2 regions of the Psychrilyobacter atlanticus DSM 19335 genome follow, and region 2 is predicted to be linked to the other one. Evidence: riboswitches for the same ligand, from Rfam matches in the RefSeq annotation. Region 2 holds a riboswitch; the other holds the start of a gene.

Region 1 (5,469 bases), on a different contig from region 2:
GAGACAGAGTCCTATTATGACAGCTAAAATTAGAATAACTCCAGAAAATAATAGTTTATTCCACTGGGCACCACCTAAACTTCCAGTCATCCAAAACATGGCATTTCTCACTTTAGAATCATTTTTTACCCAATAGATAAGTAGATTTATTAGTGATGAAAATACTGCTGATACGGCTATCCCTGTGAGAACTAATCTTCCCGATGAATAATCTCCCCTTGTCAAACGGATCACTATAACAGTAGCTAAAAATGCTCCTAAGAACGCTCCTCCCTCCACAGAAAATCCACCTAAATTAAAAAACATCGCTGTAATGGCTCCTGCTGCTGAACCACTTGAGATACCTAATATATAGGGGTCAGACAAGGGGTTTTTTGTTACTGCCTGCATAAAAACCCCTACTAATGCAAGGGCGCCTCCTGTTATAAATCCTAATATTGCTCTGGGAAATCTGATTTTCCAAATAATAACTTCTATCCCCTTACTCCAGGTTCTTGTAAAGATCTCTAAGTTACTGGCTTTATTAAGGGCTACCTTCCATACAGTGGTAAATGGTATGTCTACTGCACCTAAGTTTACTGCTAAAGTAAATACCATTATTAATACAAGAGCATATATAAAAATCTTTTTTTTCATCTCTACATCTCCTGATAAAATCCATGAGCCAGGTGTTCAATAGCTTTTCCTATCCTTGGCCCCGGTGAAATTTCTGCTAAAGATACAACAACAAATTTATTTTCTTTTACAGCTTCCAGTTCCTTTGTAAATTCATTTTCCTTTAAAAAATCAATTTTTCCTTGGGCTTCATCATTGCCATAATCCACTATTATTACTACATTAGGATCCTTTTCCAAGATGCTTTCCCAGCTTACTGTAGCATAGTTCCCTTGAATATTTTCAAATATATTTTCACCTCCTGCTTTGGTGATGATATCATTTCCAAGGCCAGATCCTGCTACCACAAAAGGAGCTTCCTTTCCTGAATCATAGGCAAATACTCTTATTGTTTTTTTATCTCCTTTCAATTGCTTTGCTTTTTCCACTGTTTTTTTCAAAGAATCAACTATTTTCTCAGCTCTATCTTCTACATCAAATATTTTTCCAAGGGTGATATAATCTTCATAAACATCTTCTACTTTTGCTCCCTTTTCTAAAGATGAGATTATATATGGATTTACTCCATTTTCCATTAGTTCTTCTACTCCTGCAAGTCTTTTAGGATTCAACGATGAATGCCATCCGCTTACAAAATCAGGCTCAACAGAATAAAAAACTTCTTTAGATGGGTATCTCTCAGAAAGTATAGGCACTTTATTATAGGCCTCTTTTAATTCTGAAAGAATTTCATTATCTGCCCAGCATGTCCCGGCCATCTTGTCCTCTAATCCCAATGAAAGAAGAATTTCTGTCATAAAATGGGAAGTTGTCACTGCTCTTTTAGGAGATTCAGTAAAAGTAACCTCATATTTTTTATTTCCGTCACTAAAATTTACAGTAACAGGTGTATATGCATAAGATACCAAAGATAAACTCAAATATACTCCCGCAATAATATTTTTAATTTTCATTATTTTCCCCCTTTAAAATATTTTCTTTCTTTTTCTTTATATCTTCAACCTCAAACTTTATAAGGTCATCTATATGATCAATGAAAAGATCCTGTACCTCTCTTCTCTCTCCCATTCCTATCATAGAAACTTCTATTCCTATCCCCTTTTCTTCCAATGCCTCTTTCCAGTCTCCAGCTATATCTTCCTCTGCATGAACTCCTGCTACTACCATCAAAGGAACTAAAGTTGCCTCTTTTATCCCATTCATTTCCAGATCTTCCATAACTTCTTCTAATCCAGGGTACCCCTCTACTGTCCCTACAAAAATATGTTTATATCCTTTTTTCTGTATGGTATATTGGAGCATCCCATAGGCTGAAGCTGCATGATGATCCGTCCCATGACCTATTAAAACAATTGGTCTATCCGAATATTCTTTATTAAAAATATCAGCTACATCCATATAATCTTTTGTCTGAGTCAAGAGGCCAGAACCAATTTTAATCTCTTTAAACTCGCCTTTATATTCATCTACCTCTTGCTTCATACAGTCTGCTTCAATTCCATTTATTATATGAGTTGCTTGTACTATAATATGAGTAAATCCCTCTTCTTTCATTTTTTTTATTGCTTCATTTGGAGTTAATTTTCTGATCCCCTCCTCTTTGAATATTTTCTTTATTATCATCCTCGATGTATAAGCTTCCCTAATCTCAAACTCTTTAAACTCTTTTTCTATACGCTTGTTAATTGTTTCCAAAGAATTTTCTCTTGCTTTTTTTCTACTGGTCCCAAAATGAACCAACAAAATTCCCCTCTTTATTCTTCCTTCTTTTTTTTCTGCCAACACCATCTTCACAACTCCCCCAATTAATTTTATAATCTTCCAGGTAATAAAAAAACCCTGAGTAACCTCAGGGTAAAGATACGACAAAAAAAGTAGTATCTATACCCTCGTCCTCGCAAGTAATATAAAAAATAATTTAAGGCAGGTATCCTGGCTCAGTTTCATCCTACAAGCAACCTTCCCAGAGGTAATTCTCCAGTGGTATTTGCCTTCGTCAACTTTACAGTGGCGGGACCGCGGAGGCATCTAACCTCTCTTCCCTTTTAAACTCCATTAAAGAAGTACCTTAAAATAATTTATCATTCAGATGAACTATACTAGTTCTTTTTTCAAAAGTCAACATTTTTATTTTTTAATAAAATCTATACATTTTTTTATTCTAACAAATCTGCTTTAAAATTATTTAAACACAAAAAAACACGGATATCCCGTGTCTAATTAAAATATATATAAGTAGTTCTAGAAGTTAAGTGGTGCTAATCTATATGTTTCTCTGACTGCATTCCCTTCAATCACTAATTTTGAATTTGTCATCTCTATTACTTTTCCTGCTATTACTTTTTCCTTACCTTTGAAATTCTTTACAATAAATGCCCCGTTTTCTTTTTTAAAAGAAACCATATTTTCCATAACTACCTTTGTCTCATTTAAATTTTTAAAAAATAATTTCATTTCCATCCCTCCTGATATATCTTAAATAAATAATAATTTAATTTTATATACATATAATATATCATTATAACTTTAAAGTCAAGTATTATTTATTTAATTTATCATTATATATATTAAACATATCTTAAATATATGAAAGATGCGCTCTTCAGTTTTATTTTAAATCATTTTGTGTTTTTTACAAACTAAAAAAGTATAGGTTCATGCTTTTAATATATAAATAGATGTTGAACGATATATTAAAAGCATGTTTTTCTATTTGAATTGATCATTAATTTCTCCTTATTTAATATATTTTAGTACTCAACTAAAAAAAACGTGATGTTATATCCAAACAAGCTCAACCTAATTTTTTATAAATTTTATTTATTTTGTCCCCTAGATAATAAAAAAAGGTAAAAGGATAGACTCCTCTTACCTTTAAAATCAAATATTTACTTATATACTAAAAAAGTTATATAGTCTACAACCTCCTCCATGGGATAATTCTCCCCTGAATTCCCCCTCCTTAAAATTTCTACCTTAGGATCCCCTGCCACCAATTTACTATACTCTAAAAGAGTCATAATAGGTCCATATCCGCATATACTTAGATTATATTCTTCTACTGTCTCCTCCAGTCCTTGGCTATCTAGTTCCATTATCCTGTCTATGGCTAACTGATCTAATTTATATCCCAATTCTTTTTTTACATAGTGGGAAAAGTCAGAAGATGCTATCACCAGAATTTTTTTTCCTTGTTTTTTAGCAGTTTCATATATTTTTTCAGCCAGATATTTCGCATTTTTATAACTTTGAATCTTCATTGTTATAGGAACTATTTTAAATTTACTCTCTATAAAGTATTTTAAAAACGGCAGCATGACCTCTCCAGAATGTTCATATTTATGTGCATCTTCCGAATATGACAAATCCAATTCTTTTTCAAAATCAAGGTCTATCTCCAAGTCACCCATAGGAGAACCCCAGATTTTATTTGTATCTAGACTTATAGCCCCTCCATAACCTGTATGACTAGGATTTACTATAATTACAGTCTCAATGTCTTTTCCCTTTAAGGTATTAAAAAAATGAACTGCAGATGGTCCTGAAAATTCATAACCTGCATGGGGGACTATTCCTCCTAATATCTCACAATCTATTTTTTTAGGAGATTCTATTCTTAAAAAAAATTCAATCATCTCTTCAATTTCTTCTTTTTTAGAAGGGTAAAACTTACCCTTTACAAACTCCTCCCTTTTTTTCATAGCTCCCTCCCGTCTCCACGACCTTCTCTCCACACTTTTTACATCGGCCATCCTCACCTAATCCTAGCATTTCTACATTCCATCCATCCCTTTGAACAAGTAAATTTCCACAACTACAGACTGTATCTAAGTCTATCCCTGCATTCCCTATATATACATAGTTCAAGTATTTTTTAGCTACCTCATGAAATTCTAAAAGAAGTTTTTTTTCTGTCGCTGGAGTCTTCAGCTTATAACTAGGATAATATCCATTTATATGTAAAACAATATTTGATCCCAATTCATCCCTTACCCACTTAACCATCTCTATAAATGTCTCCCTATCATCATTTAGTTTAGGCACCAATAAAAACTCTATCTCTAGATGCTTATTCCTCCCAGTTATTACTTTCAAGGTGTTTTTAACTCCTTCTAAAGTCCCACCTAATTCAGAGTAAACTTCTTCTGTAAATCCTTTTAAATCTACACTAAACCCATCTATATATGGAGTTAATTCCAACAGAGGTTCCCTTTCTATAAATCCATTGGTTATCATCATAGTTTTTTTAGAGCAGCATTTCGCTAATTTTGCCACATCCAGCATAAATTCATACCAAACGGTAGGTTCGTTATAGGTAAATGCTACTCCAAATCCTTTAAAATTTCTCAATATATCCTCATAGGTATATTCCTTAGCTCGTATTCCTTTAAATTCCTTAGCTATCTCATAATTTTGACAATAAGCACAATTCATATTGCATCCTATACTTCCAATGGATAAAACCTCTTCTCCTGGATAAAAATGATAAAACGGCTTTTTTTCAATGGGGTCCATATTAAGAGCCGAAATCATCCCATAGTTTTTAGTCATCAGGGTTCCGCCGATATTCTGCCTTACACCACATCTGCCCACACTGCCATCCTCTAATATACACCTATGAGGGCATAGTTCACAGCCTATTTTTTTATCCTTTAACCTCTTATAAAATAAAGCTTCTTTCATCTTCTCACCTATACCTTTTCACAGTAAATTTTTTTATAACCAATCCGGGGTTACGGGTTATTCCAGCTTTATTCATAGCTACCTCTATCTGCTGCTCTACACTATCTATTCCCTCTAAATCCGGTAAAAGTACCCCTTGAGATCTTCCATCACTTATTAATATCCCGTATT
Region 2 (5,469 bases):
TAACTGTTGCTTTCTTCATAAAATCCTCCCTAACTTAATTTAGTTATTTTTTTATTTAATTTTACTTCATTTCCATTTTGATCTACAACTTTTACTTGATCTAAATGTCCTTTAACTTGTGATTTAAACTGCTCCAAGTATAATGTTCTGTATTTTTGTCTTTCTATTGTTTCTTCATCTGTTAACGTTCTTTTTTTAGCTAGAGCTGAATAGTGATTCACCTTAGCTATAATGTCTTTCATTTCCACTTTAATCCTCCTATCTATACAATGCCTTAATCTTTTTCTATAAAATAAAAAAACTTCCCACTGCTAAAGTGAGAAGTCAAAATTCATACAAACCCTAAAAAAATAAAGTAAGTACGGAGACACACACAAGCAGTTCCTCGATACCCTTTGGCGTCACGTGCCAAATACGTCTAAGCCTACTGAGATTTTTATAAAAATCCTTTGGGTTAGCAGCTCCAAGGTGTTCTTCACAACTAATTCCACTACTAGTCTCCCACCGTCACTAGCTCGCTTTAGTATCTATTAGAAGTTACTCTCCTCATCTTTGCTTTTATAATTAGAAATATTATACTATTATGCTATTTAATTGTCAACTTTCTGGGACTTTTCTTTTAGTTATTATTTCACTACACTTATAAAAAAAGTTATTATCCCAACATTGAAAAAATCTATAAATAAACCTCCTACCAAAGGAATGATAAAAAATGCCTTTGGAGAAGGTAAAAATTTGTTTGTCAGAGCTTCCATATTAGCCAGAGCTTTTGGAGTCGTCCCAAATCCACACCCGCAATGACCAGAGGCCATAACCGCTGCATCATAGTCTTTTCCCATGAGATAAAAGGTTATGAAATATGCAAACCCTCCCATGAGGATAGTTTGTCCAAGGAGCATAAGGAGGAGTGGTAACGCTAACTCCTTCAATTCCCATAATTTAAAGGTCATAAGGGTCATAGATAAAAACATTGCCAGAGTAAAGTTACTCATCATAGAAATTTCATCTAATTTTATCTTATATCCCTTTGAAATATCACTTAGATTCCTTATTACTGAAGCTGTAAACATAGCTCCTATATATGAAGGGAGAACAAGCCCTATGTTTTTTAGAAGGTACGATATAAAACTTCCTATTCCCATAGCTATTATTATCTCAAAGGCTCCTACAGGAATATTTTTGCTGAGCAGCCTGCCTTCTGATAACTTAGATTCTACCTCGCTGCCTGTATGGGTTTTCTTGTCCAGTAATTTATGTTTTCCTATCAATCTTTTTGCTACGGGTCCTCCGATAATACTTCCCATTAAAAGAGCATAGGTTGCTGTGGCCATAGCTACTACTTTTGCCCCGTGAGCTCCCGCTTCTTCTAACATTGGTGCAAAAGCTCCTGCAGTTCCCGGCCCTCCAGTAGTGGATAATGACCCTGTTGCCAGTCCCAACAAGGGGCTGATATTCAGTGCCTTGGCCATCCCTACCCCTAATATATTTTGTAATACTGCCAGTAATACGGCTGCCAATAAAAACATAAATACAGGCATCCCTGCTTTCTTTAAGAGTTTAAGACTTGCAGAATAGCCGATTGTTGTAAAAAAGGCGATCATAAATACTTCCCTCAGACTGTCTTCAAAAATAATATTCAGAAGACCAGTTTCATGAGCCAATAAAGTAATTAAGGAAAATGTTCCTCCTCCTGTTACTGCTTCTGGAATGCAGAGTTCATCCAAAATTTTAATCTTATAATTTAACCATTTTCCAATATAAAGAACCCCTACTGCTACTGCCAAAGTCTCTATTATCCCTAATCTTATTTCCATTTTTTTATTCTTCCCCCTTAAAATTATCAAACATAGTAAGCTAAAATTACAACTTTATATTTTTCATGATAATATTAAAAGCGGAGAACTGTCGTTCTTCTATTCATCGTCATACCTCCATCCTCGTGGTTGATGACAAAGTTAAAGGCAGGTCTCCTGGCTTAGTTTCAACCTACTCACATACGCCTTCCCAGATTTTATCCAGTGGCAAATTATGTTTTCGTCTACATTACAGTGGCGGGACCGCGGAGGATTTTAACCTACTTCCCTATTAATTCTATTTGATTAGAAACCTCTAACTCTGTTATTTAATTGTTATATCGATATAATATACTATGTATTTTATATTTTGTTCAAATATATATAATTTATATTAAAAAGATTATCTATTTTTTATATTATTGAAATATGAACCTATAATTTTTGATAATAGTTTTATTTATTTTTGCTCCCGCAATGACAGCAGGTAGGCAGGAGAGCGTGTTTTATCTCATGGCATTCCGGACACTCCTCAAAGAGTTTTGTTCCGCAAGATGGACATGAATAGGGTTTATCTTTTTCCGCAGTATGGTTGTGGGGCAACGTTACCTTGCCAACGGTTCTTCTAGTCCAATATAAAAACTTTCTCGGCCCCCTTCTGATAGGGTATTCACATACCGGACATAGGAATTTTTCATATCCGTCCCGATATTGCTTTAAAAGCCATTGTTTCTTTGGGTTAGTTATTATATTTATGAGATATATGATGATTTTTACCACTGTAAGCAGGAGTCCCAGTATTAAGATATATTTAAAATACCGGGATGGGAAATATTTGTGGATAACTAAGAAGATCTTAAAAAATACTGCCACTCCATAACCTATAAAGAGAAGATAGTAATTGCTGGACTTTTTCTTAAGGATAAGATATATTCCACCCAATAAAAATGGGAAGAGAATAGATATCTGTAAAAAAGCCAGTTTCAAATTATGATTTTTTAGGAGTTCCCTGTATTGTTTTTGGGCATTCTCCCTTTGATCTTTTAGTTTTTTTCCTATCTCCTGTTTCTCAATCTCCAGTCTTTGTTTTTTTTCTATAATTTGAGCCAATTCCATATTTAATCTCTGGTAGGTTTTCTGACTCTTTAAAAAAGTTTCCACACTTCTACTTAGCTGCTGTTCTTCGGATTTCGAGATTACCTTAGAATTTTCAAGGGCCAGTTTTTTTAGAGCCATCAATTGATTTATGGTATTCTGTAAATTCCCAGAACTGTTTTTAACTATAGCGATCTCATTTTCATTCTTCACTTGTTTTCTTGTAAGGTTCTCTATTTGATTTTTCAGCTCTTGTTCCTCTGTGATTAAGCCGGGTTCCAGATATGATTGTTCTATCTTATTGTATCTAGGACCCTTTATAGATTCTATATCCTCTAAAAGAAACCCCAGGATCCAAAATACCAGGATACCAAAAATAACTACAAAACTTTTGATTAAAAAACGATACAGCCAGGGTCCTTTGGAATTTTCTATATTTTTCATAATTAACTCCTCCTAAAAATTTATATCCTCTATCTTACCAAAGGAATCTTTTAATTCCTTTATTTTGGCATTATTATACAACTCAATCATCGGCATTTACAAGGATATGGATGGGATAAATATTTAGACGGCTTTAAATTAAATATAAAAAGAACCAGAGAATCTTCTGGTTCTTTTTGACATTTTAATTTTGTTGAAATTAAAGATTTCCGCTCTCCTCTATGAGGATATAGTCCATAATTATATCCTTCATCCCCTTGAGAGCTCTAGCCAGATCTCTTGCCTCGTTGAGTATAATTTTTCCAAAGAGTTTGGGGTTATCTTTTTCTAAAAGGTAGAGAGTCATCTTGGGGATTACTGCCAGAACAACATCTGTATTGGCAGTTGCTGTAACAATTTGTTTCTGGATACCTATTGGAGAAGCCATTCCAAAAATTGATCCCGGTCCGAACTTAGATAATCTCCTGCCGGCAACGGTAACTTTGATCTCTCCCTCTAAGAGAAGGTAGGAATCTCCCGGGGAGTCTCCCTCTTCAAAGATGTTTTCACCGGCACTATAGCTTTTTTCTGAAAGGCTCTCTATAAATGAATGAATGTCGTCTTTGTCCACTCCACCAAATAAAGATGTCTTTGGCAGAAGTTCAATAATCTTATCTTTAAGTTTATCTTCAGGCATAATAACCCCTCCTTATATTAGGTTATTACTTTTTTTTTTGAATTTCCTTTTACTATTCAAAATTTATTTTTTAATTTATCTCTGTTTTAATTTAAATCTGTATTTATTTTAATCTCTCTAACTTTTTTTTCTTTAAGCACTAAAATTGATATCAAAATTCCTATAATTGCACTTACTATTGTGGGATAAAAAACATATATATAGCTCCCAAAAGAATCTTTAATAATCCCTGATGTGACACTTGAAACTACTGCTCCTACTCCATATGCTGTAAACAGGAAACCATAATTTCTTGCATAATTTTTTGCTCCAAAAATATTAGAGACAGCAGTTGGAGCAATTGCAAGCCAACCACCTAATATAAACCAGAACATTGAAAATGATACGATATAAAATATAACGTTACCCTTACCTGAATTTAACATTATTATGGAAGCTAGAATAATAAGGCCAAAGGAAATTATCGCAGTTTTTTCAAATTTAATTTTATCAGTAATGACACCAAATACAGGCCGTCCTAACCCGTTAAATACAGCGAACAATGCAACGGAAAAAGCACTCATTTTTGGATTAAGTCCAATAATTTCCTGTGCAACAGGACTTGAAATCCCAATGGCCATAAGACCGGTAAATGTACCTATAGCGAAACATGTCCATAAAATATAAAATTTTCTATCGATCAGTACTTTCTTTAAAGGCAGATCTGAAGAGGTATCTTTATTTTTAACGATATTTCCTTCAACTTCTTCCTCTTTATTTGGAAATCTTAAAGGAAGTGCAAAAATTAATATTATTACAAAAAAAGCCAGACTTAAGATTCTGAAAGAAGAAAATACTCCAAAATATTCAATTAGAAGTCTGGATATTGGTGCTGTGACAAAAGGTGATAATCCAAACCCAGAAAGTGTCAGACCTACGGCCATTCCTTTTTTGTTCGGAAACCATTTTGCAGAAACAGCCATAGGGGCACCGTAAACAATACCTACACCTATACCACCAATAATTCCATAAGTTACTGTAAGCATTTCAATGCTGTTTGCTAAACTAGATAAAAACCATCCAAGTGAGACAATTGCTCCACCAAATAAAGTTATATTCCTTGGGCCATATTTTTCAATGAAATTTCCTGCTAGTGGCATTGATAATGCGTAAAAAATTAAAAATGTCATATATGGCAGGGAACTCTCTGTAGAACTTATGTTTAAAATTTCTTCCAGAGGTTTTCTGAAAATACTCCAGGAATATACCGATCCCAAACACATATAGATAATTACCCCTAAAAAAATAAAAATTGTTCTTTGCTTAACCTTTGATATCATACTTCAACTCCTTTTTTTCCAAAAAAAGACCAAAAGAGCCCCCTTTGTTTAAAGAGAGCTCTTCTGCCATTTTAAGAAATATTTTTTTTATTAATTTAAGCAGCCTGAGCTGCCTCATCGTCTGTAACTTCATTTTTATACC

The links. Region 2 has a riboswitch for cobalamin ahead of gltS (sodium/glutamate symporter). Riboswitches for the same ligand answer to the same signal wherever they lie in the genome.
Region 1: another riboswitch for cobalamin. It lies ahead of K337_RS17690 (sirohydrochlorin cobaltochelatase); the one in region 2 lies ahead of gltS (sodium/glutamate symporter).

Annotation. Positions count from the first base shown of each region.
Region 1 is NZ_KE384547.1:856,067-861,535, reverse strand. It holds gene K337_RS0104595 (FecCD family ABC transporter permease) at 1-636, opposite strand, end outside; gene K337_RS17695 (ABC transporter substrate-binding protein) at 639-1,568, opposite strand; gene K337_RS17690 (sirohydrochlorin cobaltochelatase) at 1,558-2,403, opposite strand; cobalamin riboswitch at 2,521-2,701, opposite strand; gene K337_RS0104580 (CooT family nickel-binding protein) at 2,857-3,069, opposite strand; gene amrB (AmmeMemoRadiSam system protein B) at 3,504-4,316, opposite strand; gene amrS (AmmeMemoRadiSam system radical SAM enzyme) at 4,285-5,298, opposite strand; gene amrA (AmmeMemoRadiSam system protein A) at 5,303-5,469, opposite strand, start outside.
Region 2 is NZ_KE384548.1:1,016,048-1,021,516, reverse strand. It holds gene asnS (asparagine--tRNA ligase) at 1-19, opposite strand, end outside; gene K337_RS0116755 (DUF896 domain-containing protein) at 30-248, opposite strand; gene gltS (sodium/glutamate symporter) at 627-1,814, opposite strand; cobalamin riboswitch at 1,944-2,126, opposite strand; gene K337_RS0116745 (hypothetical protein) at 2,250-3,332, opposite strand; gene K337_RS0116740 (cyclic nucleotide-binding domain-containing protein) at 3,532-4,008, opposite strand; gene K337_RS0116735 (L-lactate MFS transporter) at 4,095-5,327, opposite strand; gene K337_RS0116725 (PadR family transcriptional regulator) at 5,463-5,469, opposite strand, start outside.